3 regions of the Streptomyces sp. NPDC005774 genome follow, and region 2 is predicted to be linked to each of the others. Evidence: predicted binding sites of a transcription regulator. Region 2 holds the regulator's gene; each other region holds the start of a gene.
What was found. The regulator HrcA, encoded in region 2, represses chaperone genes, less so after heat shock. The targets are predictions, from matches to a motif close to TTNGCACTCNGNNNNNCNGAGTGCNAA.

Region 1 (10,554 bases), on a different contig from region 2:
TCCCGCCACCGCCGGGCCGCCCTCCTCCCGGGAAAGAAGACCTGGACGGCCGCGCCCAGGCTGAAGCTCCTGTCGGGTGGACGGCGGGCCCTCTCGCAAAGGTTCTCGACGCGGTGACCGGGGCGAGGCCGGGTCTGCGGCCGGGCTGGGGCCGGTGTGTACCGGCCGGGGCTACGAATGTTTCGGTCTATATTTCGAATGTTCCGGGAATCCATGACGCAAGGAACACTTCGTCAATGGGGCCCGCAGGGATACGATCGCGGCCATGACTTCCTCGCAGCCCGCCGAAACCCGGACGCGAGGGCGCAGTGCGCGGCCTGCGACCCTCGCCGAGATCGCCCGTGAGGCCGGTGTCTCGGCGCCGACTGTTTCGAAGGTCCTCAACGGCCGTGCCGATGTCGCCCCCGCCACCCGGAGCAGGGTCGAGGAACTACTGCGCGCCCACGGCTACCGGCGCCGGCGGGCCGAGGCCACCCGTTCGCCCCTGATCGACCTGGTCTTCCATGAACTCGAGAGCGCCTGGGCGATGGAGGTCATCCGGGGCGTGGAGAACGTGGCGAGGGACGCGGGACTGAGCGTCGTGCTCTCCGAGAGCGCGGGGCGGCTCACCCCGGGGCGGACCTGGGCCGACCAGGTCGCCGCCCGCCGCCCGCACGGGGTGATCCTCGTCCTGTCCGGCCTCGACGAGTCCGGGCGGGCGCTGCTGACCAGCCGCTCCATCCCGTTCGTGGTGATGGACCCGGCCGGTGACCCCGGTACCGACGTGCCCTCCATCGGCGCGACCAACTGGCAGGGCGGGCTCGCCGCCACCCGGCACCTGGTCGAGCTGGGGCACACCAGGATCGGGGCGATCAGCGGGCCCTCGCAAATGATGTGCAGCCGGGCCCGCATCGGCGGTTACCGGGCCGCGCTGGAGACCGGCGGGCTCCCGGTGGATCCCGGGCTGATCATGGCCGGCGACTTCCACCACGAGACCGGTTACCGCCAGGGTCTCGCCCTGCTGCGCCGCCCCGACCGGCCCACCGCGGTCTTCACCGGCAACGACCTCCAGGCGCTCGGACTCTACGAGGCCGCGCGTGAGCTGGGCCTGCGGATTCCCGAGGACCTGAGCGTGGTCGGGTTCGACGATCTACCGGTGGCCCGCTGGGTGGGGCCGCCGCTGACGACCGTACGGCAGCCGCTGACGGAGATGGCGGAGGCGGCGGCCAGACTGGTGCTCGACCTCGGCAAGGGCGAGGACGCGGCGGCGGCCGCGACCCGGGTGGAACTGGCGACGAGCCTGGTGGTGCGCAGCAGTACGGGGGCGCCGTCGGCCGGAGGCTGACGGTTTTCGGTCTTTCGGGCTTCGGCCGGACGGTGCTCGAAGGGAGTCACCGACGGGTTCGAAAGTTTTGGTCCTGTGCTGCTCGTGCGGTGTCCGGGGCCTGGCCGCCAACTCGGCTGTTCTCAGGGTGAGTCCAGGCTGTGAAGTCTGAGAATTTCACGAGAAAGCGGTCCGGGGGACGCTGGTTGTCGTAATTCGGACTTACGTTCCTGTCTGTGAGGGGACATGAGGGCCGTGACGAGGGATGCGACGAGGGCGACGGCGAAGGGCGTGCTGAAGGGCGCAAGGAGGCCGGCAGCGACGCGCCCTCGGGCGAGTCCGAGGGCGCGGACATACGGCCGGACACAGGACCGGACGTAGAGCCGGACACAGGGACTGACATACGGCCGGGCGCACGGATCGACGTGCCGGCGGGGCGGCGGCCGGACCGTCGGGCGCGGGCGCTGAAGTTCGCCGGCCTCGCTCTGGCGGGCGCGCTGGTGCTGGGCGTCGGGGCGGCCGGCTGGGCGTACTGGCAGCTCGGCGACAACATCACGGGTGTCGACATCGACAGCGCCCTGGGCGACGACCGTCCGGCCAGGGGAACCACCTCCGACCAGGGTGCTTCGGCGTCGGCCTCGGCCTCACCCCTGCCGACGGGGTCCCTCAACATCCTGGTGCTGGGCTCGGACTCGCGCAGTGGCGGGGAGAACCAGGCACTCGGCGGCGGCGACAGCGGCGGGGCCCGTTCCGACACGGCCATGGTCGTCCACCTGGACGCCGGCCGGACCGCCGCGACGGTGGTCAGCATTCCGCGCGACACCCTGGTCGACCGCCCGGCCTGCCCGCTGCCGGACGGCGGGTCGACGCGGCCGGCGTCCCGCGCGATGTTCAACAGCGCGTACGAGGTGGGCGGGCCGGTGTGCGCGGTGAAGACGGCCGAGCTGCTCACGGACGTCCGCATGGACCACTACGTCGAGATCGACTTCACCGGCTTCGCCCGCCTGGTCGACGCACTCGGCGGTGTCACCGTCACCACGGACGAGGACATCGACGACGACCGGAGCCGGCTGAACCTCGAAGCGGGCACCCACCACCTGGACGGCACCGAGGCCCTCGCGCTGGCCCGCACCAGGTACGGCATCGGGGACAGCAGTGACCTCGGCCGCATAGGCCTCCAGCACACGCTGGTGAAGGCACTGCTGGACCGGACCGGGAAGCAGAGCCTGCTGACCGACCCCGTGAAGCTGTACGAGGTCGCCGACGCGGTCACCAGCAGCCTCACGACCGACACCGGCCTGGACTCGCTGACCGAGCTGACCCGCTTCGCCCAGAGCCTGCGGGACCTGTCCTCGTCCGCGGTCACCACCCTCACGATGCCGGTGCTCCCGGCTCCCTGGGACGCCAACCGGGTGGTGGCGGACCAGCCGGAGGCGGAGGAGCTGTGGGCGTCGCTGCGGTGACCCGCCACGTGTCGGACGAAGGGGCCCGGGAAATCAGGGCTGCCCTGAGCCCTGAGCCCTCGCCCTGTTCCCGGGATCGTGGATCTCACCGCACCGGATGGCCGAGCAGCATCGTCGGAGCGTCGGCGACGCGGGTGAGGAAGACGGTGACGGACGCGGTGCCGTGAGGTTTGGGGAGGGCCTTGCGGCGGAGTTCCTCCGGTTCCACGGCCGAGCCGCGCTTCTTGACGGTCAGGGTGCCGACCCGGCGCTCACGCAGCAGCGCCTTCAGCTTCTTGACGTTGAAGGGGAGCCGGTCGGTGATCTCGTAGGCGGTGGCGTACGGCGTCGGGCGGTGTTCGTCGGCGGTGACGTAGGCGATCATCGGGTCGATGAGCCCGCCGTCGAGCTGTTCGGCGACCTCGGCGACGAGATGCGAGCGGATGACGGCGCCGTCGGGCTCGTACAGGTACCGGCCGGGCGGACGCACCGCGGGGTCGGGCAGACCGCGGGAGAGGAGCGTGCGGGGCCCGGGGAGCAGCGTCGCCCGGATCGCCGGGACCGTGCCCGACCCGGTGGTCGCCTGCCCGGTCCCGAACCACAGCACCGCCTCCTTCACGTCCCCGCCGTCCGAGATCCACTCGGCCTCCGCGTCACCGGGAACGGCCTCGTGCGGGATGCCCGGCGCGACCTTCAGGGCGGCGGCGAGGGGCGCCCTGCGGGCCGCCTCGATCGCCCAGGACAGCGGGGGCGAGTAGGCCTCGGGATCGAAGATGCGGCCCCGGCCGCCGCGTCGGGCCGGGTCGACGAAGACGGCGTCGTAGCCGGCCGCGTCCACCTCCGTGACATCGGCCTCCCGTACCTCGATCAGCGCGGCCAGGCCCAGCGCCTGCGCGTTCGCACGGGCCGTCGCCGCGGTCAGCGGATCCCGGTCCACCGCGAGCACCCGGATTCCGGCGCGGGCCAGCGCGATCGCGTCCCCGCCGATCCCGCAGCACAGGTCGGCCACCGAGGTCACCCCCAGCTCCTTCAGCCGCCCCGCCCGGTACGCCGCCACGCTCGCCCGGGTCGACTGCTCGACCCCGTTCGGCGTGAAGAACATCCGCCCGGCGTCCTCGGCCCCGAACTTCGCCACCGCCCGCTGCCGCAGCCGGGCCTGGCCGAGCGCCGCGGACACGAGCTCCGCCGGATGCTCACGGCGCAGCCGGGTCGCGACGGCGAGTTCCCGGGCCGGGTCGGTGTCGCGCACCTCGTCGAGGAGGGCGCGGCCCTCGGGGGTGAGGAGCGGGGCCAGGGGCGGGGCGGAAAGGGGGGTGCGGTCGTTCACCGGCCCATTGTGGGTCAGGTGCGGGCCCGCTGTGGGCCAGTCGGTGGACGGTGTGCCGCCCGCCGCGGTGTCGGGCCGGGTGGGCGGCAGGTGACTGGGATGATCCGGCCCCATGCGAGTAGTAGGACAAAACGATAAAATGCGGTCAGTGGTGGGCATGCGGGCCGGTGCCGCCGCACTCACTCTCGCGACCCTCGCCCCTCTCGTCGCGGGCTGCGGCAAGGATCCCGCCGCCGTCCCGCCCGCGGGCGGTCAGCAACCCCTCCAGGCACCCCCGACCCGCGCACTCGACCCCTACGCCACCGAACTGCGCGCCGCGCACGCCGCGCGCACGGCCGTCGCGAAGCGCTGGGGGCTCAAGCGGGTGCCCCTGACCGCCCCGCCCGCCCCGGAGAAGAAACCCAGGATCACCACCCGTAAGGGCTTCGAGGTCGACGGCCACCGGAAACTGGACCTCCCCCCGGTCTTCACCACCGTCCCCACCGAGGAGAAGGTCGTCTTCCTCACCATCGACGACGGAGCCGAGAAGGACCCCGCGTTCCTGCGCATGATGAGCGAGCTGAAAATCCCGTACACCGCGTTCCTCAGCGACTACGTCATCAGGGAGGACTACGGCTACTTCGAGAAGATGCAGGACCGGGGCGTCGGCCTGCACAACCACACCCTGAACCACCCGTACCTGCCCGGCCTGTCCTACGCCCGCCAGAAGGGGGAGATCTGCGGCATGCAGGACGTCATCGAGAAACGGTACGGCGAGCGCCCCGTCCTCTTCCGCCCGCCGTTCGGCAACTACAACAAGGACACCCTGCGCGCGGCGAAGGCCTGCGGCATCGAGTACGCCCTGCTGTGGAACGAGGAGGTCTTCGTCGACCGCTGGGACTACCGCGAGTGGGACAGGGAGTTGCGCCCCGGCGACATCGTCCTCACCCACTTCCGGGGCCGCAACGACTGGAAGGGCACCATGCCCGACATGATCCGCCGCTTCCTGGACAAGGTCACGGCCGAGGGATACGCCGTGGGGCGCCTGGAGGACTACCTGTGACCCGGCGGGGGGCTGCCGCGGCGGTTCTCCTGGCGGCGGGTCTCATCCTTCCGGCGGTGCCGGCGGGCTGCGGCCCGTCCGGCGGGCCGCCGGACACAGGCCCGACGGTTCAAGGGGCCGGGGCGAAGGCGGGGATGGGGACGGAGGCGAAGACGGAGGTTGGGGCGGGAACGGAGGCTGAGGTGGGGAAGGGTCCTGGGGGCGGTGCAGGCCAGTCGTCCGGCCCCTCCGGTCCGAACCGCCCCGCTCCGGGCCGCCCGCCCGTCGTCGACCACGTCCCCACCCGGGACAAGGTCGTCTTCCTGACCTACGACGACGGCGCCGAACGCGACCCCCGCTTCATCGACCTCGTCCGCCGGCGCCGCCTCCCCGTCAGCATGTTCCTCACGGACAGCGTGGTGGGGCCCGGCTACGGCCACTTCGCCCGGCTGCGCTCGGTCGGCGCGAGCCTGCAGAACCACACCCTCGACCACCCCGCCCTGCGCGGCCTGCCCTATGCCGGCCAGCGCGCCGAGATCTGCGGCCAGCAGCGCAAGCTCACGTCCCGCTTCGGTATCCGCCCCCACCTGTTCCGCCCGCCCTACGGCACGTACGACACCACGACCCTCCGGGCCGCCGCCGACTGCGGCATCAAGGCGGTCGTGCTCTGGCGGGTCACCCTGGAGGGTGACGGCACCCTCACGTACCCCCGCGGCGCCCACCGCCTGGCCCCCGGCGACATCATCTCCGTCCCCGCGGGCGAGACCCCGCCGCTGACCCTTGCGGAACGGACTACGCGCTTGCTGCGCGAGCTGGAGGAGCGAGGGTTGAAGGTCGGGAGGCTGGAGGACTACGTCCGGTGAACGGGCCCGTCCGGGGGTACCCCTGCCCGTAGATCTGGGGCGGGCGAGGGCGAAGCCGTTCAGGCCGAAGCGGGGGCCCGGGGACGGCGGCTCCCGGGGGACGGTCATCCGAACACAGTCCGACTTTTCGGACTTGCGTACCCGGAAATCCTGGCGACGCCACGCGGTGAATTGGCACTCCGCTTGACCGAGTGCTAATCGCGGCCATAGTCTCGGGTCTGGCACTCCCCACTGGAGAGTGCCAACACAGCGACGGGCAGGTCCGGCACCCGCGACGACGGATCCACCTGGTCGCCACCTCAGACAGTTCACCCCGTGAGATCTCCGAAGGGGGAGGTCGGATCGTGACGACCGCCAGCTCCAAGGTTGCCATCAAGCCGCTCGAAGACCGCATTGTGGTCCAGCCGCTCGACGCCGAGCAGACCACGGCTTCGGGCCTGGTCATTCCGGACACGGCCAAGGAGAAGCCCCAGGAGGGCGTTGTCCTGGCCACCGGTCCGGGCCGCATCGAGGACGGTAAGCGCGTCGAACTCGACGTGACCGTCGGCGACGTCGTGCTCTACAGCAAGTACGGCGGCACCGAGGTGAAGTACAACGGCGAGGAGTACCTCGTCCTCTCGGCTCGCGACGTTCTCGCGATCATCGAGAAGTAAGTCACCTCGTAGCAGATTTGCTCCGAACTGCGCCCCTGGTCCCGACACGCTTACTGAGCCGGGGGCCCGGGGCGCAGTGTTTTCTCACCCCAGAATTCCGAGAGGGCTCCCGCTGCCATGGCGAAGATCCTGAAGTTCGACGAGGACGCCCGTCGCGCCCTTGAGCGCGGCGTCAACAAGCTTGCCGACACGGTGAAGGTGACGATCGGCCCCAGGGGCCGCAACGTCGTCATCGACAAGAAGTTCGGCGCCCCCACCATCACCAACGACGGTGTCACGATCGCCCGCGAGGTCGAGGTCGAGGACCCGTTCGAGAACCTCGGTGCCCAGCTGGTCAAGGAGGTGGCGACCAAGACCAACGACATCGCGGGTGACGGTACGACCACCGCGACCGTGCTGGCCCAGGCGCTCGTCCGCGAGGGCCTGCGCAACGTCGCCGCCGGCGCCTCCCCGGCCGCCCTGAAGAAGGGCATCGACGCCGCGGTCGCCGCGGTCTGCGAGGACCTCCTGGCCTCGGCCCGCCCGATCGACGACAAGGCCGACATCGCCGCCGTCGCCGGGCTGTCCGCCCAGGACCAGCAGGTCGGCGAGCTCATCGCCGAGGCGATGGACAAGGTCGGCAAGGACGGTGTCATCACCGTCGAGGAGTCCAACACCTTCGGTCTGGAGCTGGACTTCACCGAGGGCATGGCCTTCGACAAGGGCTACCTGTCGCCGTACTTCGTGACGGACCAGGAGCGCATGGAAGCCGTCCTGGACGACCCGTACATCCTCATCACGCAGGGCAAGATCGGCTCCATCGCCGAGCTGCTGCCGCTGCTGGAGAAGGTCATCCAGGCCAACTCCTCCAAGCCGCTGCTGATCATCGCCGAGGACGTCGAGGGCGAGGCCCTGTCGACCCTGGTCGTCAACAAGATCCGCGGCACGTTCAACGCCGTCGCGATCAAGGCCCCGGGCTTCGGCGACCGCCGCAAGGCGATGCTGCAGGACATGGCCGTCCTCACCGGCGCCACGGTCGTCTCCGAGGAGGTCGGCCTCAAGCTCGACCAGGTCGGCCTGGACGTGCTGGGCTCCGCCCGCCGCGTCACCGTCACCAAGGACGACACCACGCTCGTCGACGGCGGCGGCAAGAAGGAGGACGTGACCGGTCGCATCGGCCAGATCAAGGCCGAGATCGAGTCCACGGACTCCGACTGGGACCGTGAGAAGCTCCAGGAGCGCCTCGCGAAGCTCGCCGGCGGCGTGTGCGTCATCAAGGTCGGCGCCGCCACCGAGGTGGAGCTGAAGGAGAAGAAGCACCGTCTGGAGGACGCCATCTCCGCGACCCGCGCCGCGGTCGAGGAGGGCATCGTCTCCGGTGGTGGCTCCGCGCTCGTCCACGCCGTCAAGGTCCTCGAGGGCAACCTCGGCAAGACCGGCGACGAGGCCACCGGTGTCGCGGTCGTCCGCCGCGCCGCCGTCGAGCCGCTGCGCTGGATCGCCGAGAACGCCGGCCTCGAGGGCTACGTCATCGTCTCCAAGGTCGCCGAGCTCGAGAAGGGCAGCGGCTACAACGCCGCCACCGGCGAGTACGGCGACCTGGTCAAGGCCGGCGTCATCGACCCGGTCAAGGTCACCCGCTCCGCCCTGGAGAACGCCGCCTCCATCGCCTCCCTCCTCCTCACGACCGAGACCCTGGTCGTCGAGAAGAAGGAAGACGAGGAGCCGGCCGGCGGCGGCCACGGCCACTCCCACTGAGCACCGCGCTCGTAACGGACGTCGGTGACCGACGCCCGTAGCGGACACGAAGGCCCGGTACCGCTGCCCAGCGGCGCCGGGCCTTCGTGCTGCGCCCGTGCTCGCACCCGGTATCGATGTCGGTACGCGGTGCGGAGGACGCCGACTGCGACGACGAGCTGATCGAGGAAGCGGCGTCCGTGGTCGCCAGGACGTTGTCGTAGGAGGGCGACTCCGCAGGCGGGTTCTGTCAGCCGTCCTGTCGCAGCAGGAACCGGACCGGTTCAGCCAGTGCCGCCCGTGCGCCTTCGGCGTCCTCCAGCCGAGCGGCGAGGGTGGCCTCCGCCAGCCGCGCGGGCAGCGCTTCCGCGAACTTCAGCCCCCGCACGGCGTGCGGGTCCACCTCGGGCAGGGTCAGTCCCGTCCCGGCGTCCTCCACCGCCGCCCGCCACGACTGCGGGGTCGCGTCCTCGCGCAGCCGGACGAAGCGGTCGTCGACCGTCCGGTGCCGCAGGACGACGGAGGGAAGCGAGGCGGCCAGAGTGGCGTTCGCCCGGTGCCCGGCCCAGGTCCACCAGCGCACGTCGTCGGCACCTCGGCGGGTGATGACCGTGCCCGTCGGATGCACCACGTCCAGGTGCTTCTCCCGGGCTTCCGCGAGCTTCGCCTCCGCCCGACGGGTCAGGAGCACGGGAGGGCTGCCCCCGAGCAGCACATCGCGTACGGCACGGGCCAGGGTGAACGACCGGACGCGATGCGCCCCGAAGCCGCTCCACTTGGCGCGCCCGCCCTCGTCCGCGGGCTCCACGAAGCAGCGTCTGCGCCGCCAGTCGATGTACGTCACCAGCCAGCTGCGGCCCGCCAGAAGCAGCTTGCGCGGGCCGTCGGTCTCCTCGGTGAGCAGGTCCGGGTCGGTACGGCCGATCTCCGTGCGCCCGCTGAGCACGGTGAACTCGGGCGGTGCGGTGAACGAGGCCGTCAGGTTCATGAAGTGCCGGTGCCCGAAGCGGCGTTCGGCCTCGGGTCCGATGAACAGGGTGCCCGAGTCCCGCTCCAGGTAGCCCTGTTCCACCAGGTGCCGTACGACGGGTTCGGCGGCGGCACCGAACACGCCGAGACCGCCCCACCACTCCTGCCACAGGTTCTCCCCGACGCGGTGCTCCTGGAGGCACAGTGCGAGCAGTTGCTGGGCCACGAGATGCCGCGGCTCGGGAGGTGGGATCACCGGCTCCACCCAGCCGCGCGACCAGGCCAGCAGCAGGGCCGCGGCGGCCAGGAAACCCTCGTCGTCCAGGGCGAGGAAAAGGCAGTTGCGGTGGGTGCCGGGACGGCGTCCGGTACGGCCGAGGCGCTGCAGGAACGAGGCGACCGTGGCGGGTGCGTCGAGTTGGACGACCCGGTCCAGGTCGCCGACGTCGATGCCGAGTTCCAGGGTGCTGGTAGAGACGATGACACAGTCGCGGGCCTCGGCGAACGCCTCCTCCGCGCGCCGCCGTTCGTCGGTGGAGAGGGAGGCGTGGGAGAGGAAGGTGGTCACGCCGCGCAGCCGGAGCTGCTCGCCCAGTTCCTCGACGGTGCGCCGGCTCTCGCAGAAGACCAGGCGCTTCTCACCCTTGTGCAGGGCGGAGATGACGGTGGCCGCGTTGGCGACGGAGCCGACGTAGTCCAGTTCGATGTCGCCCGGCGGCACACTCGCACCCGGCGCATCCGTACCCGATGTACCCGGCGCATCCGTACCCGGCACACCCGTACCCGGCACACGCGTACTCGGCGTACCCGGCGCGTCCGGCGCGTCCGGCGCGGAGAGTCCGGCCCGCACCTCCGGTCTGGGCAGCGCGACACCGGGCGCGATGACCTGCCCCGGCCGTCGCCCCCGCCCCGACCCCTGGAGCCAGTCCAGCAGCTCGTGGGGGTTGCCGACGGTGGCGGACAGCCCGATCCGCTGCACCGGCCGCTCGACGAGCTTCTGGAGCCGTTCCAGTACGGCGAGCAGATGCCAGCCGCGGTCGTCGCCCGCGAACGCGTGCACCTCGTCGACCACCACGCTGTGCAGCCCGGAGAAGAACGCCCGGTGGTCCACATGGGTGCTGACCAGCATGGCCTCCAGCGACTCGGGCGTGGTGAGCAGGAGGTCGGGGCGCTGGGTCAGGATGCGCCGGCGCCGGCTCGAGGCGATGTCGCCGTGCCACAGTTCCGCGGTCCGGCCCACCCAGCCCGTGTACGTCTCCA
Region 2 (10,554 bases):
CTCGGTCTCCCCGTCGCAGTCCACGGTGGCCACGGTCCTCTCGCTCGCGCTCGCGGACCGCGACGACGCGCTCGCGTCGTTCCCGTAGGAGGCGGTGCAGCTGAGCCAGCGCACGCCGTCCTTCTGGCGGTTGAGCTCCTTCGTGACCGTCTCGTCGGTCGTGAGCGCCACCGCGGCCGAGCCGACCGAGCCCGGCTCGCACGCCACCGCCCCGCCCACGGCAACCACGGCGAACCCCACGGCCAGCACCGGCCGCCGCCACCGTGCCCCTCGCCGGGCCCTTGGCCAAGGCCTCGGCCGGAGCCCGCGCCAACTCCCTGTCAGTGCCCTCTTGGACGCCATGAACGGCAGCCTGCCACCGTCCCGGGCGTGACGGTAGGGCGCATACGGCCACCGCGCACTACCGTGGGCGGATGCGCAGCGAACGCCGGCTCAGAAAACTCGTCGTGGACGGTCCCGTCGCTGGTGGAACAGCCGTCTGTCTGTGGTCGGTGCGCCATCGGCACAGTACCGAGGGGCCCTGTCAGGAGGTGCTCGCACTGCACCGGGACGGGAGGACGACGCGCCTCGTGTTCCGGGGCGGCGAGGGACGTTTCGTCCCCGACGGCTTCCTCCACTCGGGGTGCGTGGCCGTCAGGGGCCAGGGGGCGCTGAACCTGCACGAGCCCGGTGTCGTACGGGCCTTCATCGACGAGGCGGCCAGGCACGGGCTGCTCCCCGGGGCCGAATCCGGGCCCGGGTCCGCGGAGCTCGACGGCTGGGAGCTGTTCCCCGCCGTCGCTGCCGGCCGCACGGCGGACCGCTGACCGGGACCCGGCAGGGGCCCGGACCGTCACGACCAGCGGACCGTCACGACCAGCGGCCCGTGCGGGCCAGGAGTACGGCCGTCGCCGCGGTGCCGGCGGTGGAGGTGCGCAGGACGCTGCGGCCCAGACGGTAGGGCTTGGCGCCGGCCTGCGCGAAGAGCTCCAACTCCTCCGGCGAGACGCCGCCTTCGGGACCGACGACCAACACGATGGTGCCGGAGACGGGGAGTTCGGCCCTCGCGAGGGGTTCGGTGCCGCTCTCGTGGAGGACGGCGGCGAAGTCCGCTTCGGCGAGAAGTGACGCAACCTGTCGGGTCGTGGCCGCGTCCGCGACCTCCGGGAAGCGCGTACGGCGGGACTGCTTGCCGGCCTCGCGGGCCGTCGCCCGCCATTTGCCGAGGGACTTCAGCCCGCGCTCGCCCCGCCACTGGGTGACGCAGCGCGACGCCGACCACGGCACGACCGCGTCGACGCCGACCTCGGTCATCGTCTCCACGGCCAGCTCGCCCCGGTCCCCCTTGGGCAGGGCCTGGACAACCGTGAGCCGGGGCGACTCCACGGGTTCCTCGACGACGTCGCCGAGGCACACGATCAGCCGGTCCTTGCCTTCGGTGCCGGTCACCTCGCCCTCGGCCCGGCGGCCGGCGCCGTCGGTGAGGACGACGGTCTCCCCGGCCCGCAGCCGTTTCACGGAGACGGCGTGCCGTCCCTCGGGGCCGTCGAGCACATGCCGGCCGGAGCCGTCCGTGCCGAAGTCGTCCACGACGAAGACCGGGGCGGTCATCGGGCACCTCCCGCCGACAACGCGTTCCGGGTGGCGGTGAGTTCGGCGGCCAGCACCTCCACCAGCTGCCCGGCGGGCAGCTCGCGGGCCATCCGGTGGCCCTGTCCCGCCCACAGCGCCATGCCCTGCGGGTCCCCGGCGGCGGCCGCGGCCTTGCGCAGCGGGGCGGTCAGATGGTGGACGTCCGGGTAGGCGGCGGGCGCGTACGGGCCGTGCTCGCGCAGGAAGCGGTTGACCAGTGCGCGGGCCGGGCGTCCGGAGAAGGCGCGGGTCAGTTCGGTGCGGGCGTACAGGGGGTTGGTCAGCGCCTGCTTGTGCAGGGCGTGCGCGCCGGACTCGTGGGTGGCGAGGAACGCCGTGCCGAGCTGGGCCGCCGAGGCGCCGGCCGCGAGGACGGCGGCGATCTGGCTGCCGTGCATGATGGCTCCGGCCGCGACGACCGGGATGTCCACGGCCTCCCGCACCTGGCTGATCAGGGACAGCAGTCCGAAGCCGGCGCCGTCCGCCTCAGGGTCGTCCCGGTGGGTGCCCTGATGGCCGCCGGCCTCGATGCCCTGCGCGATCACCGCATCGGCGCCCGCCTCCTGAACGGCTCGCGCCTCGTCGGGGGTGGTGGCGGTGGCCAGCGTGAACGTGCCGGCGCGGCACAGGGCGTCCAGGACGTCACGGGAGGGCACGCCGAAGTGGAACGACACCACCGGCACCGGGTTGTCGAGCAGGACGGCGAGTTTGGCGTCGTAGCCGTCGTCGCGGCCGCAGTCGGGGTCACCGAGCTCGGTGGAGTACCAGGGGGCCTCACCGGCCAGCTGGTGGGCGTAGACGCCGACGGCGGCGGGGTCGGCCGTCTCGGGCTGCGGCATGAAGACGTTGACGCCGAAGGGGAACCCGGTCAGCCCGCGCAGCTGTTTGATCTCCTGGTACATCCCGTCCGCGGTCTTGTACCCGGCGGCCAGGAACCCGAGTCCGCCCGCCTCGGACACGGCCGCGGCGAGCTGCGGCACGGCGACTCCGCCCGCCATCGGGGCCTGCACCACGGGGCGCCGGAGGAGGTCGGTGAGGGCCAAGGACATGACGGCATGTTGCCACGTCCTTCGGACATCTCCGAATTGGATCAGGACGGATCAAAGATGGATCGGAGACGGATCAGGGAGCGGGTCGGGGGCGGGCCGGGGCGGGTCGAAGAAGGGCCGGAAACGGTCCGGCCGCGGATCCGAAGCCGACCCCGCCCTTGGCGCGGCACGCTTCCGGGAGGGCACCGCGGAGACCTCGTCCGGTCCCCGCGGAAAGCACCCGTCCGGTGTCCGCCCGCCCGTACCCCTCAGCGCGTGTCAGCGCCCGTTGAAGGCGTCCTTCAGGCGGGAGAACAAGCCCTGCTGGCCCGGCTGGAACTGGCCCAACGGTCGCTCCTCGCCACGGAGCTTGGCGAGTTCGCGCAGCAGACGCTCCTGTTCGACGTCGAGCTTGCCCGGGGTCTGCACCTCGACGTGCACGATGAGGTCGCCCCGGCCGCCGCCGCGCAGATGCGTGACGCCCCGGCCGTGCAGCGGGATCGACTGGCCGGACTGGGTGCCGGGCCGGATGTCGACCTCCTCCATGCCGTCCAGCGTCTCCAGCGGCACTTTGGTGCCGAGGGCGGCCGCTGTCATCGGGAGGGTGACCGTGCAGTGCAGGTCGTCGCCGCGCCGCTGGAACATGTGGTGCGGCAGCTCGTGGATCTCGACGTACAGGTCGCCGGCGGGGCCGCCGCCGGGGCCGACCTCGCCCTCGCCGGCCAACTGGATCCGGGTGCCGTTGTCCACACCGGCCGGGATCTTCACCGTCAGGGTGCGGCGGGAGCGGATCCGTCCGTCGCCCGCGCACTCCGGGCACGGGTTCGGGACGACGGTGCCGAAGCCCTGGCACTGCGGGCAGGGGCGCGAGGTCATGACCTGGCCCAGGAAGGACCGCGTGACCTGCGAGACCTCGCCCCGGCCACGGCACATGTCACAGGTCTGCGCGGTGGTGCCGGGTGCGGCACCCTCACCGCTGCAGGTGGTGCAGACGACCGCCGTGTCGACCTGGATGTCCTTGGTCGTACCGAACGCGGCCTCGTCCAGCTCGACTTCGAGGCGGATCATCGCGTCCTGGCCGCGGCGGGTGCGCGAGCGCGGACCGCGCTGCGACGCCGTGCCGAAGAACGCGTCCATGATGTCGGAGAAGTTCCCGAAGCCGCCCGCGCCGAAGCCGCCCGCGCCACCGCCGCCGGCCTGCTGGAGCGGGTCGCCGCCGAGGTCGTATACCTGCTTCTTCTGCGGGTCCGACAACACCTCGTAGGCGGCGTTGATCTCCTTGAACCGCTCCTGCGTCTTCGGATCCGGGTTGACGTCCGGATGCAGCTCGCGGGCGAGTCGCCGGAAGGCCTTCTTGATCTCTTCCTGCGACGCGTCCCGGCGTACGCCGAGCACGGCGTAATAGTCGGTGGCCACTTACGACTCCGCCAGGATCTGTCCGACGTACCGTGCCACTGCGCGTACCGCTCCCATCGTTCCCGGGTAATCCATGCGTGTCGGTCCGACCACGCCGAGCTTGGCAACAGCCTCGCCGCCCGAACCGTAGCCCACCGACACGACGGACGTGGAGTTGAGTCCCTCGTGGGCGTTCTCATGACCGATACGGACGGTCACGCCCGGATCCTCCGCCTCGCCGAGCAGCTTGAGGAGCACGACCTGCTCCTCGAGCGCCTCCAGAACAGGCCGGATCACCAAGGGGAAGTCATGTCCGAAGCGGGTCAGATTGGCGGTGCCGCCGATCATCAACCGCTCCTCGTTCTCCTCGACCAGTGTCTCCAGGAGAGTGGAGAGCACGGTCGAGACCGTACCGCGTTCCTCGGGGTCGAATCCCTCGGGGAGGTCCTCGACGAGGGATGGTACGTCGGTGAAACGGCGGCCCGCGACACGGCTGTTGAGCCGCGCCCGCAGATCCGCCAGGGTCGCCTCGCCGACCGGCGCCGGGCAGTCGACCATGCGCTGCTCGACCCGCCCGGTGTCCGTGATCAGCACCAGCATGGCGCGCGCGGGCGCCATCGGGAGCAGCTCCACGTGCCGCACGGTCGAACGGGTCAGCGACGGGTACTGCACGACGGCGACCTGCCGGGTGAGCTGCGCGAGCAGCCGCACCGTGCGGGCGACGACGTCGTCCAGGTCGACGGAGCCCTCGAGGAAGTTCTGGATGGCGCGCCGCTCGGGCGCGGTCATCGGCTTGACGCCGGCGAGCTTGTCCACGAAGAGCCGGTAGCCCTTGTCGGTGGGGATGCGCCCGGCGCTGGTGTGCGGCTGGGCGATGAAGCCCTCGTCCTCCAGGGCCGCCATGTCGTTGCGCACGGTGGCCGGGGAGACGCCGAGGTTGTGCCGCTCGGTGAGGGCCTTGGAGCCGACGGGCTCCTCGGTACCGACATAGTCCTGGACGATGGCGCGCAGCACCTGGAGCCTGCGTTCACTGAGCATCACGCATACCTCCTCAAACCGTCCGCCCGGTACCTTCCCTGGCACTCTTCGCACGCGAGTGCCAGTCTCCCCGCTCAGTGTACGGCCGGGGGGTACTCCCCGGGCAAGGCCGGTCCCGCACCGTCGCGCGACGAAAGCCGTAGGCCGTTAGCGTCGCGGTATGACGGTGGCTTGGGAAGAGTCGGGATGGGAACGGCTGGCGCCGGGAGTGGGGCGGTGCCGGCTTCCGGTGTGGGACTGCACGGCGGGGCTCGTGGTAGGTACCGGCGCGGTGCTGCTCGTGGACGCCGGTTCGTCCCTGCGTGAGGGCGCGCGGTTGCGGGCCGAGGCGCAGGCGCTCGCCGGGCGGCGTGTGACGCATCTCGCGCTCACCCATCCCCACTTCGACCATGTGCTGGGGGCGGCGGTGTTCGCGGGTGCGGAGGTGTTCGGCGCGGTGGGCCTGGACACGGTGCTGGCGCGGGGGCGCGAGGAACTGCGCGCGGACGCGGAGCGCCACGGTCTGGACGCGCGGGCGGCCCGGGAGGCGGTGGACGCGCTGGTCCGCCCCCGGCACACGGTGTCCGGCGAGTGGACGCTCGATCTGGGCGGCGGACGGCGGGCGCTCCTCGCGAACGTGGGCCCGGGGCACACGGCGCACGATCTCGCGGTGCTGGTACCCGGCGACCCGGAGGTGGTGTTCTGCGGCGATCTGGTGGAGGAGTCCGGCGAGCCGCAGGCCGGTCCCGACGCCGTGCCGTCGCAGTGGCCGGGTGCCCTGGACCGGCTGCTGGCCCTGGGCGGCGAGGACGCGGTGTACGTTCCCGGCCACGGCGCGGCGGTGGACGCGGCGTTCGTACGGGCCCAGCGCGACGCCCTCGCGGCTCGTGGCGGCGTGTCGGGCTGAGTCTTCGGCCGAACGGGGACCTGCTTCTCCTATGGTCATCAGAATGCGCCAGTATTCTCCTGACCTGACCCCTGGGTGGAAGAAGTCCCGGCCCGTCCCCGAGGTGCCGGCCGAGCCCGGTCTGGTCGTGGAGGAGCCCGGCAGCGGATTCTGCGGTGCGGTGATCCGCTGCGAGGCGGGCACGGTGACCCTGGAGGACCGCTTCGGCAAGCACCGCGTGTTCCCGCTGGAGCCGCGCGGCTTCCTGCTGGAGGGGCGCGTGGTGACACTGGTGCGGCCCGCCTCCGGCCCGCCCCGGCCGACCCGTACGGCGTCCGGTTCGGTGGCCGTCCCGGGCGCACGCGCGCGCGTGGCGCGTGCCGGACGCATCTACGTCGAGGGCCGGCACGACGCCGAACTGGTCGAGAAGGTGTGGGGCGACGACCTGCGCATCGAGGGCGTGGTCGTGGAGTACCTGGAGGGCGTCGACGACCTCCCGGCGATCGTCGAGGAGTTCGGTCCGGGCCCGGACGCACGGCTGGGGGTCCTGGTGGACCACTTGGTGCCGGGTTCGAAGGAGTCGCGGATCGCCGAGGCGGTCACCAGTGAGCACGCCCTGGTCGTCGGCCACCCCTACATCGACGTCTGGGAGGGGGTGAAGCCGTCGTCCCTGGGCATCGAGGCGTGGCCACGCGTCCCGCGCGGCCAGGACTGGAAGACGGGGGTGTGCCGGGCCCTGGGGTGGCCGGAGAACACGGGGGCCGCCTGGCAGCACATTCTGGGGCGGGTGCGGTCCTACAAGGATCTGAAGCCGGCGCTCCTGGGCAGGGTCGAGGAGTTGATCGACTTCGTCACGGAAAGCGGTGGGGCCTGACGCCCGGGAAGGTGCCGAATTCACTGGTGTCCAGGCCGACGCCCAGCATGTCGAGCGGCAGTCGATCACCGAAGTCCAGCTTCATCTGTGCCTTGTAGTCGGCTGCGTCCCCCTCTCCGACGGGCATCGTGAGCAGGACGCAGTGCTCCATGATCGGGTCGATGATGAGGTACGCGGGAACTTTGCCGGCGGCGTAGATCGACCGCTTGACGAGGTAATCCCGCACCACACTGGTCTTGGAGACGACCTCCACCACCAGCGTGATCAGCTCGGACGGCAGCAGACGCCCCGCCTCGGGCGTGGCATCACGCTTGAGAACCACCAGATCCGGTACGGGCTCGCTGGCCTCGTCGACGATGTCGACGTCCTGGGTTTGAAGGCGGGCCCACTGCTTGCGCGGGATCTGGTCCAGGACATCTTCCACGATCATGTTGTGCACAAGATCGGGACCGGCCATCATCACGATTTCCCCCCGGAGAAGCTCGGCCCTGACCCCCTCAGGAGGCTCGAACTCCTCGAAGAACCTGGTCATCCCACGCTCGTCCACAGCGGTCATCTCCGTGGCCCTCCACATCCGCCGCGTCCTTTTAGCGGCAGCCTACGAACCAGGTTAGGGACCGAACCCGCGTTCCGTGGTGATTCACTCCGCCGAGTGATCAATCCACCAGGTCCCGGACCACCCCATCCGCCAGCAACCGCCCCCGCAGCGTCAGCGCGGCTCGCCCCTCGTCGTACGGGCCCTGCTGGAGCAGACCGTCGGTGAGGGCCCTGTCGGCGGCCCGAAGCCCCTCCGCGCGGAGGAGGGACAGCGGGACGCCCTCCTTGAGGCGCAGTTCCAGCAGGATGCGCTCCACCCGGCGGTCCTCCTCGGAGAGGATCTCGCGCCCGGCACCCGGTGAGCGGCCCTCGGCCAGGGCGGCCGCGTACGCGCCGGGGTGCTTCACGTTCCACCAGCGCACCCCGCCCACGTGCGAGTGCGCCCCGGGGCCTGCGCCCCACCAGTCGGCGCCGCGCCAGTACAGCTCGTTGTGCAGGCAGCGGCCCGCGTCCGAGGTGGCCCAGTTCGACACCTCGTACCAGTCGAATCCGGCCGCCGACAGGGTCTCCTCGGCGATCAGGTACCGGTCGGCGTGGACGTCGTCGTCGGTCATCGGGACCTCGCCGCGCCGGATGCGGCGGGCGAGCTGGGTGCCCTCCTCGACGATCAGGGCGTAGGCCGAGATGTGGTCGGGGCCCGCGCCGAGGGCCGCGTCCAGCGAGGCCCGCCAGTCGTCGTCGGACTCGCCGGGGGTGCCGTAGATCAGGTCGAGGTTGACGTGCTCGAAGCCCGCCGCGCGCGCCTCGGCGACACACGCTTCCGGGCGGCCGGGGGTGTGCGTGCGGTCGAGAATCTTCAGTACGTGCTGCCGGGCGCTCTGCATGCCGAAGGAGATCCGGTTGAAGCCGCCCTCGCGCAGGGTGGCCAGATAGGCGGGGTCGACCGACTCCGGGTTCGCCTCCGTGGTGACCTCGGCGTCCGCCGCGAGCCCGAACTCGTCGCGGATCGCGGCCAGCATCCGTACGAGGTCGTCGGCGGCCAGCAGGGTGGGCGTGCCGCCCCCGACGAAGACCGTGCGGACCTCGCGCGGGTCGTCGCCGAGCACCTTGCGGGCCAGGCGGACCTCGTCGGTCAGCGTGTCGGCGTAGTTGTCGCGGGACGCCAGGACTCCCCCGCTGCCGCGCAGCTCGGTGGCGGTGTAGGTGTTGAAGTCGCAGTAGCCGCAGCGGGTCGCGCAGTACGGCACGTGCAGGTAGAACCCGAGGGGGCGGTCGGCGGCCCCGGCGAGCGCGAACGCGGGGAGCGCGCCGTCGGCGGGGACGGGCTCGCCGTCGGGGAGTGCGGAAGGCATGTGCTCCATTGTCCCGCACCGGCCCTGGTCCTTTCCCGCGCCTCCTTTCCGCGTCTCCTTTCCGCGTCGCGGATGTCAGTCCGCCTGGAGCACGAGCAGGGCGAGATCGTCGGCCGGCGGCCGCGCGCCGAACTCGTGGACGAGCCGGTGGATGCGTTCCGCTGTCAGCTCGGCGTCCAGTCCCACGCACCCGGCCAGCGCCGTGGCGAGCCCGTCCCCGTCGTCGAACTGGCGGGAGCCGGAGCGCCGCTCGGTGACGCCGTCGGTCACGCAGAGCAGTGTGTCGCCGGAGCGCACCTCGAAGGTCTCACTGGTGTAGGTGGAGTCCTCGACGACCCCGAGCAGTGTCTGCGGCTGGGCGACGGTACGGACCGTCCCGTCGGGCGAGAGCAGCAGCGGCAGGGGGTGCCCGGCGGAGCCGAGGGTGACACGGGCACGGACACGGCCTCCGCCGGCATCGGCACCGTCGCCGTCTTCGTTGCCGTCTTCGCCTTCGCCTTCGACGAGGGTGAGCTCGCCGTAGAGGAGGGACAGGAAGCGGGTCTGGGGTCCGTCCCCGGGTGCGGTCGGACGGGCGCCGGCGGCGACGAGAGCACGGGCGGCGGCGTCGGCGGCTTCCGTGGCGTCGTCCAGGAGCAGCTGGTTGACGCGGTCGAGGACGTCGGCGACGCGGTAGCCCTCGCGGGCGAGCAGCCGCAGCCAGGGGCGGGCCAGCCCGATGACGACGGCGGCCTCGGGGCCCTTGCCCTGGACGTCGCCGATGGCGAAGCACCAGCGGCCCTCACCGGCCTGGAACAGGTCGTAGAAGTCGCCGCTCGGTCCCCCCTTGTCGAGGGGCTCGTGGACGAACGCGGAGCGCAGGCCGGGGATCTCGGCGACGGCGCCGGGCAGCAGCCCACGCTGGAGCACGGCGGAGATGGTGGCCTGCCGCGCGTACTGCCGGGCGGCGCCGATGGCGAGCGCCACGCGCCGCCCGAGATCCTCCACCAGCCCGGTGACCTCGTCCGGGAACCGCCCGATCCCGGCCCGCCCGATCACCAGCGTCCCCAGCGGCCGCCCGCCGGCGACGAGGCGGTAGGCGAGGGCGGTGCCGGGGGTGGCCACGGAGACGCCGTAGTCGTACGGCGGGATGTCGTACGGCACCTCCGGCATGCTGAAAGGGACCTCCGGCAGGTCGAACGGCGCCTCCGGCAGGCCGAAGTCCTCCGGCAGGCGGCCGAGTCCGGCCTGCGGCGGGTCGAGCGCCTTCTCGGGCCAGGGGTAGCCGAGCGGGCCGGGGCACAACGGATCGGAGAGAGGCGGCGGATTCTGCTCGAGCGCCCTGCTCAGTTCCTCGACGCGGCTCTCGTCCGCGTGCCAGACCCGGGCGAGGCGTGGCCCGCCGGCCCGTGCCCCGTCGCTCCAGTCGCCATGGCCGGTGGTCTCGTCCTCCAGCCACACCGCGCACCAGTCGGCCAGCCGCGGCACGATCAACTGGCCGGTGAGCGCGGCGACGAGATCCTCGTCGAGCTGCCCGGCGAGCAGGTCGGACGCCTCGGCCAGGAACGACAGCGCCCCGCGCCCCAGCCAGGCCCCGTCCCGCCGGTACGGCCGGGACGCACGCCACGCCTCCCCATCGGCCCCGCCCCGCGCAACGGGGACCCCGGCCCCGCGCGGTAGCTCCGGCTCCGGCTCCCCCTCGTACGCGTACGCGTACGCCTCGATCCAGTCGTCCGTACCTGCCGAGTCGTCGATGCCGTCCGAGCCGCCCACGTCGTCCGTGCCGTCCACCGCGAGGCCCTGGGCCGGGATACGGGCCCAGACCGACTTCGTGTGCGTGCCGGGCCGGTAGGTGATCCCCCAGGCCTCGGAGAG
Region 3 (10,554 bases), on a different contig from region 2:
GTCCTGGTGCACACCCTGTCCGGACTGGCCCTGACCGCGCTGGCGCTGAACGGCGCCCCCCTGTGGGCGTTGTTCGCCGCCGCTGTGCCCACCGGCGCCTCGGTGCCCCAGGTCGGGCCCATGGTGCGCGCCCGCTGGGGCGTGAAGCTCAAGAACTCCCCGCTGATGACCACGGCGGCGGCCTTCGAGTCCGTCACCGACGAGCTGACCTTCGTCGTCGGACCGCTGCTGGCCACCGCCCTGTGCACGGCCGTGGACCCGGCGGCGGGCCTGATGACCGAGGCGGCGCTGACCCTGGTCGGCGGCCTGCTGTTCGCCGCGCAGAAGGGCACGCAGCCCGAGGTGGCCGCCCGGGGGCACGCGCGCGTGGAACACGTTCCCGCGCTCCGCGTCCCCGGGGTACGCGTCCTGATCGTCATCTTCCTGGGCATCGGATCCGTCTTCGGCGGTATGCAGGTGTCACTGGCCGCGTACACCGAGTCGATCGGCGAACCCGGACTGAACGGCGTCCTGTACGGCGTCTTCGCCGCGGGAAACATGCTCTCCGGCATCGCCTGCGGCGCCATCGTCTGGAAGGCCGCCCCCGAGCGGCGCCTGGTCATCGGATACGTGGCGCTCGCGGTGACCGCCTCCGCCCTGTGGACCGCCCACTCCGCGCTGCTCCTCGGTGGGCTCGGCCTGCTGGTCGGCATGTGCATCGCGCCCGCCCTGATCACCGGATACACACTGGTGGACGACCTGGTCCCGGCCGGTGCCCGCACCGAGGCCTTCACCTGGCTGACCGGCGCGGTGGCACTCGGCCAGGCCGCCGCGGTCACGGTCTCCGGGCAGTTGGAGGACAATCTCTGGTCCGGTGCCGGGTTCCTGGTGCCGATGGGCGGCACGGTGCTCGCCCTGGTGACACTGCTGACCCTTCGGTCACGGCTGGTGCCGCCCCGGGCGACCCGCGAGGTCACGCGCGGCGCGGCCCGGCGCGATCCCGTCGCAATCAGCGATCGGTGATCGGTGAGCAGCGAGATGCGAGCAGCGAGATGCGAGATGTGATCAGTGAGATGTGACGCACTCGCAGACCGCCGCACAGGCCGTCGCACAGGCCCGCCGGGTTTACCCAGGCACACGCGCGGAGCCGTGACAACACCACCGATGCGGCTCCCCGCCTGGGAAGCCACGCCGCAAAGCGCGTCCGGGACACGCGCCGAGCACGTACGGAGGCCCGTCCTCATGAGGGTCACGCTCCGGCTGCCGCCCGTGGCGGGGTGACGCACGTTACGCCGATCACTTGCGGCACGGGTTACCATTGGCGATCGTTAGCACTCATCGAGTGAGAGTGCCAGGAGGAAGACAGTGCCCACCTATCAGTACCAGTGCACCGAGTGCGGCGAGGGCCTCGAGGCGGTGCAGAAGTTCACCGATGACGCTCTGACCGAGTGCCCGGACTGCCAGGGGCGCCTGAAGAAGGTGTTCTCGGCGGTCGGCGTTGTCTTCAAGGGCTCCGGCTTCTACCGCAACGACAGCCGCGGCTCCTCGTCGAGCAGCACCCCGGCGTCGAAGGCGTCCGGTTCGTCGACGAGTTCCTCCTCGGACTCCTCGTCTTCTTCCTCGGGCTCCGGCTCGAGCTCGGGCTCCGGCTCGTCGTCCGGGTCCGGCAGTTCCAGCAGCACCGCCGGCAGTACCGCCGCCTGAGGCCGAATCCTTACGGGACCCCGTCGTCGTCGGACGACGGGGTCCTCGGCGTTTCCGGGGCCGGTTAGGGTGCGGAGCATGGCGAACAAGGCGAACGTCGAGATCGGCGTGATCGGCGGCTCCGGTTTCTACTCCTTCCTCGACGACGTGACCGAGGTCCAGGTGGACACCCCCTACGGGGCGCCCAGCGACTCCCTTTTCCTCGGTGAACTGGCCGGCCGACGGGTCGCCTTCCTCCCCCGGCACGGACGCGGCCACCATCTGCCGCCGCACCGGATCAACTACCGGGCCAACCTGTGGGCGCTCAGGTCGGTCGGCGCGCGCCAGGTGCTCGGGCCGTGCGCGGTGGGCGGACTGCGGCCCGAGTACGGGCCGGGGACACTGCTGGTCCCGGACCAGCTCGTGGACCGTACGAAGTCCCGGGCGGGCACCTATTTCGACGGGCTGCCGCGGCCCGACGGCACCGTCCCGAACGTCGTGCACGTGTCGCTGGCCGACCCCTACTGTCCCGCCGGCCGGGCCGCCGCCCTGAAGTCGGCGCGCGGTCGGGACTGGGAGCCGGTGGACGGCGGCACGCTGGTCGCGGTCGAGGGGCCCCGCTTCTCCACCCGCGCCGAGTCGTTGTGGCACCAGGCGCAGGGCTGGTCGGTGGTGGGCATGACCGGCCACCCCGAGGCGGCGCTCGCCCGTGAGCTGGAGCTCTGCTATACGTCCCTGACCCTGGTCACCGACCTCGACGCCGGTGCCGAGGCCGGCGAGGGCGTCTCGCACGACGAGGTGATGCGGGTGTTCGCGGACAACGTGGACCGGCTGCGGAACGTGCTCTTCGACGCGGTGGCGGCGCTGCCGGCGACCGAGGAACGGGACTGCCTGTGCGCCTCCGCGCTGGGCGGGATGGATCCGGGGTTCGCGCTGCCGTAGGGCTGCCGCCGCGGGGCTCGCGACGCACGGCCGGGTCGCGACGCACGGCCGGGTCGCGGCGCACGACCGGGTGAGGGAGTTTTCCCCAGGCCGTGGTCTGTCCACAGGCTCCGGCGGAGAACGGCGGGAAGCCCCATCGTGGGGTCCGCAAGCCGATCCCTCGTCGCAGGTGGTGCTCCCGTGTCGTTTCCGCCGTCGTTCCCTCCCCCGTCTCTGCGTCAGCCCTCGCTCCGGCCCCTTCCCTCCTCCGCCCGGTCCACCTTCCATTCCTCCCCCTATTACTCCGCCCCCTCGCCGACTCCCTCGGCTTCCCCCTCCCGCCCCGCCGTAGTTCCGTACCCGCCCGGGGCCGGTGTCCCCCCACGGTGCGAGGTGCCGCACTTCGCACCGGTGCGGGTGCGTGGCGGACTGTTGCGGTCGGCCCGGGCGGCCCGGCACCGGAGGCGGGTGGCGGCGGCCGGTCTCGCCGTCACGGCAGTGGCACTGGTGGCGGCGGGCGGCCCCCGGGAGGCAGACCGGTCGCGCGGGCATCCCGAGAGCGCTTCGAGCACGTATGCCGGGCCGGCGGTGTCCACGGGAGACCGTGTCGCACGGGCACGGCGCGCGGGAGCGCGTGTCACGGCGCCGGTGCGGATCGCCGACGCCGCCACCGTGCGACTGCTGCGGCCGGGCGACCGGGTCGATGTCATCGCCGCCGAGGAGCGGGTGACAGGCGGTGAGGCCCGTGTGGTCGCGCGTGGGGCGCGGGTCACCGAGGTGCCGAAGACCCTGGAGGACATGGGCACGGGCGGGGCCCTGGTGGTGCTGTCGGTTCCGCGGGCCGCCGCGGCCGACCTCGTCGGCGCGAGCGCCACAGCACGGCTGGCGGTGACCCTGTGGTGAGCGGTTCCTTCTCTGCCGATTTCGCGGGTGTCGTGTCGAGTACCTCGTTCGAAGGACCCAAGTGGACCGTCCGGTGGGGCGCTGACATAGGTTGCGGAGCGTTTGATCCCCCACGTCACCCATACAAGATGGAGCTCCGGGTTGAGCGAGAAGAACGAAACCGGCGTCTGGCAGGGCTTCAAGGCCTTCCTGATGCGTGGGAACGTCATCGACCTGGCCGTCGCCGTGGTCATCGGCGCCGCCTTCACCAACATCGTCAACGCGGTGGTGAAGGGCATGATCAATCCGCTGGTCGGCGCCTTCGGCACGCAGAACCTGGACAGCTACAGCTCGTGTCTGAAGGGCTCCTGCAAGGGCACCGGCGATGCTGCGACGGGCGTCAAGATCCTGTGGGGTTCGGTACTCGGCGCGACGCTCCAGTTCGTGATCACGGCTGCGGTCGTCTACTTCCTGATGGTGATGCCGATGGCCCGGTACCTGGCCCGGGTCGAGGCCCGCAGGAAGGCGAAGGAAGGCGCGCAGGAGATCATCGAGATCTCCGAGCTCGAGGTGCTCAAGGAGATCCGCGACGAGTTGGTCGCGCAGCGCGGCTCGGGTCGTGGCCAGGGCCCGGGGTACGGCGAGCGATAGCCGGCACCGGCCTGCACGGCTCCCGGGTCAGATGTGGTGGGGCGGCTTCTCGTCGAGGAAGCGTTTCAGGTCCGACGCACTGTCGCCGGACGGACGGTCGCCCCACCCCCGGTCCGTGTCGTCCGTGGACTGCTGGTCCAGCGGGTCGTCGAAGACCAGCGCGGGCTTCGGCTCGCGCGGCCGGGGATCGGGGGCAGTGCTCATACGACCAGAATACGGCTCCGGCGGAACCTACCCCCGACAGCGACTGTTCCCTGGTGGCGACTCCTTGCTCCGGCGGTGACCGCGCGAGACTGACGCCATGACTGTTGACGCTCTGACCGATGTGGCCGGTGTGCGCGTGGGGCACGCGACCCGTACCGGAGACGGCCTGCTCACCGGCACCACGGTGGTGCTCGCGCCCGAGGGCGGGGCCGTGGCCGCCGTGGATGTGCGTGGCGGCGGTCCCGGTACGAAGGAGACCGACGCGCTCGATCCCCGCAACCTCGTGCAGCGGGTCGAGGCGGTCGTCCTGACCGGGGGCAGTGCCTACGGACTTGACGCGGCGTCCGGGGTGATGGCCTGGCTGGAGGAGCGGGGGCGCGGGGTGCGCGTCGGCCCGGATCCCGCGCACGTGGTGCCGGTGGTGCCGGCCGCCTGCGTCTTCGACCTGGGCCGGGGCGGGGACTTCCGGGCCCGGCCGGACGCGGCCACGGGGCGCACGGCGGTCGAGGCGGCAGCGGCGACCGCGCCGGGGGAACGGGTACCGGAGGGGTGTGTGGGCGCCGGCACGGGGGCCGTGGTCGGAGCGGTGAAGGGCGGGATCGGCACCGCGAGCACGATGCTGGACTCGGGGATCACGGTGGCCGCGCTGGTCGTGGCCAATGCGGCGGGCTCGGCACTGGACCCGGAAACGGGGACGCTGTACGGCGAGTTGTTCCGGGGCGGCCGGGTATTCCATCCCGATCCGGAGGTACACGAGGCGGCGCTCCGGCGGCTCGCCGGCCTCGCGGAGCGGAACGGGCCGCAGCCGCTCAACACCACGCTCGCGGTGGTCGCCACCGACGCGGACCTGTCCAAGGCGCAGGCGCAGAAGCTGGCCGGCACCGCGCACGACGGCATCGCGCGGGCGGTACGGCCGGTGCATCTGCTCAACGACGGGGACACGGTGTTCGCCCTCGCCACGGCCACCCGCCCGCTCGACACCGCGAACCCTCTCGCCCTGAACGAGATCCTCGCTGCGGGCGCCGACTTGGTGACCCGCGCGATCGTACGGGCCCTGCGCGCGGCCGATTCGGTGGACGGACCGGGCGGAGTCTGGCCGTCGTACGAGGAGCTGTACGGATAGCTGCACGGGTAAGCCGTACGGGTAGTTGTGTGACGAACCGGACAGGGAGGCGTGGGGCGCCCCGGACGGGGAAGCGTCGGGGAGCCAGGCAGGGCAGCGGGGACGTCCGGTGAGCGGAGGGAGCCGACCGCTGGGCGGACTGCGTGATCAGCGGCCGCCGGCCCGGCCGGAAGCACCAGGAGTGGCGCCTGAGCAGGGGGTACGGAGGTCCGCCGGGGACGGACGGGAATTCTTCGCGCGGTCGGTTCGTTTTGACGCCATACATTTTCTCAGTTCCCGGACATGATGTCCGCCCGAGAGGCTACGGTATGCACCCACAAGGTGACATGCAGCAACGCCGGGAGAAGCCTTGAGCGTTCCGTACGAGACGGCAGCGTACGAACCAGCCGACTCGCCCGAGTCTCCTGAGGAGCATCTCGCGCGACTACTCGGCCGTGCCCTGAACTCCTTCGAACTGCCCGACGAGGCAATACGCCTGCTCGACTGTGCACTGGCGCACGACAGTTCGCTGCACTCCGCGCACCACAGTGCGGGCCTGCACCGTGAGACGTACCGGCACACCTGGCTGCTCGCCGACGGCTCGGCGCTCACACTCTGGGAGCTGGTCCACAACACGGCCCCGGGCAGCGAGCCCCAGCACGAGGTGTACGCGGACGAGGAGGAACTGGGCGTCGCCACCGCCCGGCTGCCGCTGCCTCCGGAGACCCCGGACTTCGAACTGCCGGTGGTGGTGCAGTTGTCCCGGATCCCCGCACCCCTGCCCGTCTATGTCCCCGACGCTTCGGCGGACCACGCGCGCCGCTTACTGCGCCGGGCGGAGAACACGGACCGTCCGGGGCCTCGGACGGCCGCGCTGCTGTCCACGGCATCCGCCCACCAGATCACCCAGGCCTTCGGCCGCCCGTCCGCCGCGGGCGGGCCGGGGCGCTCGGGGCCGTCCTTCTCGCTGTACGAGCACGCGTTCCTGCTGCGTGACGGTGCGGAGGTCTCCCTCTGGGAGGTGGAGCACACGGCCACGCCCGACGGGCGGCACATGTGCGAGGTGTACGTCACCGACGAAGCCGCCCGGGACGCGATGGAGCAGCGTGCGAACCAGGTTTCCTGAGCAGAGCCAGGCCGCCCGATCCGCCGCCATCACTCCTCCCGGCCACCGGCGAAGCCCCGCATCAGGAGGGCGAACGCCTCACGCTCGGCCGGAGTGAGCCGCACCTGCTCCGCCTGGGGGCCCGTTCGCCGCTGAGACGGAATCGTCCGGAGGGCCCGCAACTCCTGCGGCCCCGGAACACCACGCCCCGGATGCGGCCCCGGATGCCGACTCGGCTTTTGATCCGGCTTTTGATCCGGGTGGGGGCCGACGCCCTCATCCCGCCGTCCCGGCCCCCTGTCCCCCCAATACGCTCCCGCTCGGGCCAGCGCCCGCATCCGCGTCCGCACCCGCAAGCCGACGCCACTCCCCCGCACCCGCCTGCGGTCCCGCCGTAGGACACCGGCCAGGCCCGCTGTGCAGGCCGCGGCCACCAGGGTGAGGGCGGTGGCGCCCGTCACTCTCAAGATCGAGTCGTGCTCAGGCATGGGCCCAGTACACATCACGGCCCGGGACTTTGGTCCCGGACCGTGATGAACGTGATCTATATCGCAGTTAGCTCATTTGCCTGCGAAAGTCCCACATATGCCCATTGAGGAAGTTCGCCGTCATTACCGTCTTCCGTCGGTACCGTCCTTCGTCGTTGCCGACGTCCGTATTACCGACGTCCGTATTACCGACGTCCGTGTTGCCGGCTCCCGTGTCACGCGGCGACCGGCTGCTTCGATTCCGCTGCCGAGGCCGCCGAGCCCTCGCCGTTGGTCGTGCCGGGTGCTCCCGGAACCGTCTTGCGCAGGCCCTTCAGGAGGATCACCAGAGCCGCCGTGACACAGACGCCCGCCGCGATGGCGACCAGGTAGAGCAGTGGGTTGCCGATCAGCGGGACCACGAAGATGCCGCCGTGCGGAGCGCGCAGGGTGGCGCCGAAGGCCATCGACAGGGCTCCGGTGACCGCGCCGCCCACCATCGAGGCGGGGATCACGCGCAGCGGGTCGGCCGCCGCGAACGGGATCGCGCCCTCGGAGATGAAGGAGGCGCCCAGGACCCAGGCGGCCTTGCCGTTCTCCCGCTCGGTCCGGTTGAAGAGCTTGCCGCGGACCGTGGTGGCCAGGGCCATCGCCAGCGGCGGGACCATTCCGGCCGCCATCACCGCGGCCATGATCTTCATCGCGGAGTCGCTGGGGCTGGCGACCGCGATACCGGCCGTGGCGAAGGTGTACGCGACCTTGTTGACGGGGCCGCCGAGGTCGAAGCACATCATCAGGCCGAGCAGGGTGCCGAGCAGGATGGCGTTGGTGCCGGTGAGGCCGTTCAGCCAGTCGGTCATGGCGTTCTGCGCCCCGGCGATCGGCTTGCCGATCACCACGAACATCAGGAAGCCGACCACCGCCGAGGAGATCAGCGGGATCACCACCACCGGCATGATGCCGCGCAACGCCACCGGGATGCGCACCCGCTGGATCGCCAGCACGACCGCACCGGCGATCAGACCGGCCGCGAGACCGCCGAGGAACCCGGCGTTGATGGTGAGGGAGATCGAACCACCGACGAAGCCGGGCACGAGTCCGGGCCGGTCGGCCATGCCGTACGCGATGTAGCCGGCCAGGACCGGGACGAGGAACCCGAAGGCCACGCCGCCGATCTGGAAGAGCAGGGCGCCCCAACTGTCGGCCTGGGTCCACACGAAGTGTTCCATCACCGATGGCGCCTGGTTGATCTCATAGCCGCCGATCGCAAAGCCGAGGGCGATGAGGAGACCGCCCGCCGCGACGAACGGGACCATGTAACTGACGCCGGACATGAGCCACTTGCGCAGCTTGGTGCCGTAGCCCTCACCGGGTTCACCGGTGCGGTCCACGGGTGTGTCGCCCGATGCGGCAGCGGCGGTTGCCTCACCGCGCTCGGCCTTCCCCCGGACCTCGGCGATCAGCTCGGCGGGGCGGTTGATACCCGCCTTGACGCCGGTGTCGACGGTCGGCTTGCCGGCGAAGCGTTCCTTCTCCCGGACGGGCACGTCGTGGGCGAAGATCACGCCGTCCGCCGCCGCGATCACGGCCGGGTCGAGCCGGGTGAAGCCCCCCGAGCCCTGCGGCTCGACCGCGATCTCGATACCCGCTTCCCGGCCGGCGTTTTCCAGCGCCTCCGCCGCCATGTACGTATGGGCGATGCCCGTGGGGCAGGAGGTGACGGCGACGATCCGGAAGGGACGCGCGCCCTCACCGGACGCACCTTCGTCGGAGGCGCCTGTGTCGGACGCGCCCGCATCCGGGGTTCCTTCGCCCGTAGAGGCTGCCCCCGTGGAGGCTGCGCCGGTAGTACCCGTGGTGGCACCGGCGGAGGCCGCCACCGGCGCCACCACGGAGTCCGTGGAGTTCGTGGTGGCGCCGGAGCCCTCGGGGCTGTCGGGGCTCTCGGAGGCCCCCGAGCCGGCCGTGTCCGCCGTGGCGGTCCCGGTCCCGTCGGCCGTCGGCTGCTCGTCCCCGCGGATGAGCGCCGCGGCGCCCTCGGCGTCGCCGACCGCCCGGAGCCCGTCGGTGAACTCGGCGTTCATCAGCTTCCGCGCCAGCGAGGAAAGGATCGTCAGATGAGCGTCGTCCGCGCCGGCCGGGGCGGCGATCAGGAAGATCAGGTCGGCGGGCCCGTCCGCGGCACCGAAGTCGATCCCGGCGGTGCTGCGCCCGAAGCCCAGCGTCGGCTCGGTGACGTGCTCGCTGCGGCAGTGCGGGATGCCGATACCGCCGTCGAGGCCGGTCGGCATCTGGGCCTCACGGGCGGCCACGTCGGCGAGGAAGCCCTCCAGGTCGGTCACCCGGCCCAGGGTCACCATCCGCTCGGCGAGGGCTCGCGCCGCCGCTTCCTTGGTGTCTGCGGACAGGTCGAGGTCGACCAGATCCGCGGTGATCATCTCGCTCATCGCGGGCTCCTTTGCACGCGTATCGCCCTTGACGTGGGGTGGGCGGAAGGGGGAATGGGGACGGTGCTGCGGTGGGGGTCTGTGGGGTCTGTGGGGTCTGTGGGAGCTGAAAGGGTTGCGAAGGTCACGAGGGTCGCGAGGAGCGGAGCGGTACGAACATCGGTGCTCATGTGACCGGCTCCTTCAATACGCGGTCCACCGGCACCCTTGCCGTGATCGTCACCGCGGTCGGGTCCAGGTCTCCCGGCGCTGGCATCACGCTGCCGGGGGTCTGGACGGCCGCCGCTCCGTGGGCGAGCGCCGAAGCGAGCGCCTCCGGACCGCGCCCGCCGGCGATGAGGAATCCGGCGAGCGAGGAGTCGCCCGCACCCACATTGCTACGGACGACGTCCACCCGGGCGGTGCCGAACCAGGCGCCGTGCTCGTCGACGAGCACCTGGCCGTCGGCGCCCAGGCTGGCGAGCACGGTCCGGGCGCCCATCCCGCGCAGTTCCTCGGCCGCCTTCACCGCGTCGCCCACGGTGATCAGCCGACACCCGACGGCCTCGGCGAGTTCCTCGGCGTTCGGCTTCACCACGTCGGGCCGCTCGCGCAGCGCCGCGACCAGCGCGGGCCCGGAGGTGTCCAGGGCGATGCGTACGCCCGCGGTGTGCGCCCGCTCGACCAGCTCGGCGTACCAGGAGGGTGCGAGGCCGCGCGGCAGGCTGCCGCAGCAGGCGATCCAGTCGGCGCCCCGCGACTGCCGGTGGACGGTCTCCAGGAGCAGCTCCTGCTCGGCCGCGGTCAGCTCCGGGCCCGGCGCGTTGATCTTCGTCAGGACGCCGTCCGCCTCGGCGAGCGCGATGTTGGACCGGGTGGCCCCGGCCACCGCCACCGGCGCGACCTCGATGCCCTGCGCGTCCAGCAGTTCGGCGACCACGGCGCCCGGTGCGCCGCCCAGGGGAAGCACGGCGACGGTGCGCCGGCCGGCCGCGGCGACGGCGCGGGAGACGTTGACACCCTTGCCGCCCGGGTCCACACGTTCGCCGGTGGCCCGGTTGACCTCGCCACGCTCCAGCGCGGGCACCTCGTACGTACGGTCCAGGGACGGGTTGGGGGTGACGGTGAGGATCA

Region 1: a site for HrcA is predicted at 6,128-6,154, ahead of groES (co-chaperone GroES). Genes of this name have one in related genera too.
Region 3: a site for HrcA is predicted at 1,308-1,334, ahead of ACFYQA_RS30755 (FmdB family zinc ribbon protein). Genes of this name have one in related genera too.

What each region holds. Positions count from the first base shown of each region.
Region 1 covers NZ_JBIAIV010000001.1:221,212-231,765, forward strand. Annotated here, with positions in the region: partial or broken gene ACFYQA_RS01130 (fibronectin type III-like domain-contianing protein) at 1-59, opposite strand, end outside; gene ACFYQA_RS01135 (LacI family DNA-binding transcriptional regulator) at 266-1,324, shown strand; gene ACFYQA_RS01140 (LCP family protein) at 1,723-2,766, shown strand; gene ACFYQA_RS01145 (methyltransferase domain-containing protein) at 2,852-4,072, opposite strand; gene ACFYQA_RS01150 (polysaccharide deacetylase family protein) at 4,230-5,114, shown strand; gene ACFYQA_RS01155 (polysaccharide deacetylase family protein) at 5,249-5,956, shown strand; gene groES (co-chaperone GroES) at 6,301-6,609, shown strand; gene groL (chaperonin GroEL) at 6,727-8,346, shown strand; gene ACFYQA_RS01170 (DEAD/DEAH box helicase) at 8,576-10,554, opposite strand, start outside.
Region 2 covers NZ_JBIAIV010000018.1:6,255-16,808, reverse strand. Annotated here, with positions in the region: gene ACFYQA_RS18330 (hypothetical protein) at 1-249, opposite strand, end outside; gene ACFYQA_RS18325 (hypothetical protein) at 414-806, shown strand; gene ACFYQA_RS18320 (16S rRNA (uracil(1498)-N(3))-methyltransferase) at 850-1,590, opposite strand; gene ACFYQA_RS18315 (nitronate monooxygenase) at 1,587-2,660, opposite strand; gene dnaJ (molecular chaperone DnaJ) at 2,919-4,055, opposite strand; gene hrcA (heat-inducible transcriptional repressor HrcA) at 4,056-5,072, opposite strand; gene ACFYQA_RS18300 (MBL fold metallo-hydrolase) at 5,233-5,958, shown strand; gene ACFYQA_RS18295 (DUF3097 domain-containing protein) at 6,002-6,811, shown strand; gene ACFYQA_RS18290 (Uma2 family endonuclease) at 6,789-7,367, opposite strand; gene hemW (radical SAM family heme chaperone HemW) at 7,468-8,700, opposite strand; gene ACFYQA_RS18280 (SpoIIE family protein phosphatase) at 8,776-10,554, opposite strand, start outside.
Region 3 covers NZ_JBIAIV010000046.1:36,416-46,969, forward strand. Annotated here, with positions in the region: gene ACFYQA_RS30750 (MFS transporter) at 1-1,002, shown strand, start outside; gene ACFYQA_RS30755 (FmdB family zinc ribbon protein) at 1,345-1,683, shown strand; gene ACFYQA_RS30760 (S-methyl-5'-thioadenosine phosphorylase) at 1,762-2,604, shown strand; gene ACFYQA_RS30765 (hypothetical protein) at 2,977-3,486, shown strand; gene mscL (large conductance mechanosensitive channel protein MscL) at 3,628-4,116, shown strand; gene ACFYQA_RS30775 (hypothetical protein) at 4,144-4,320, opposite strand; gene ACFYQA_RS30780 (P1 family peptidase) at 4,418-5,443, shown strand; gene ACFYQA_RS30785 (DUF6227 family protein) at 5,793-6,548, shown strand; gene ACFYQA_RS30790 (fructose-specific PTS transporter subunit EIIC) at 7,231-9,441, opposite strand; gene pfkB (1-phosphofructokinase) at 9,608-10,554, opposite strand, start outside; gene ACFYQA_RS30800 (DeoR/GlpR family DNA-binding transcription regulator) at 10,552-10,554, opposite strand, start outside.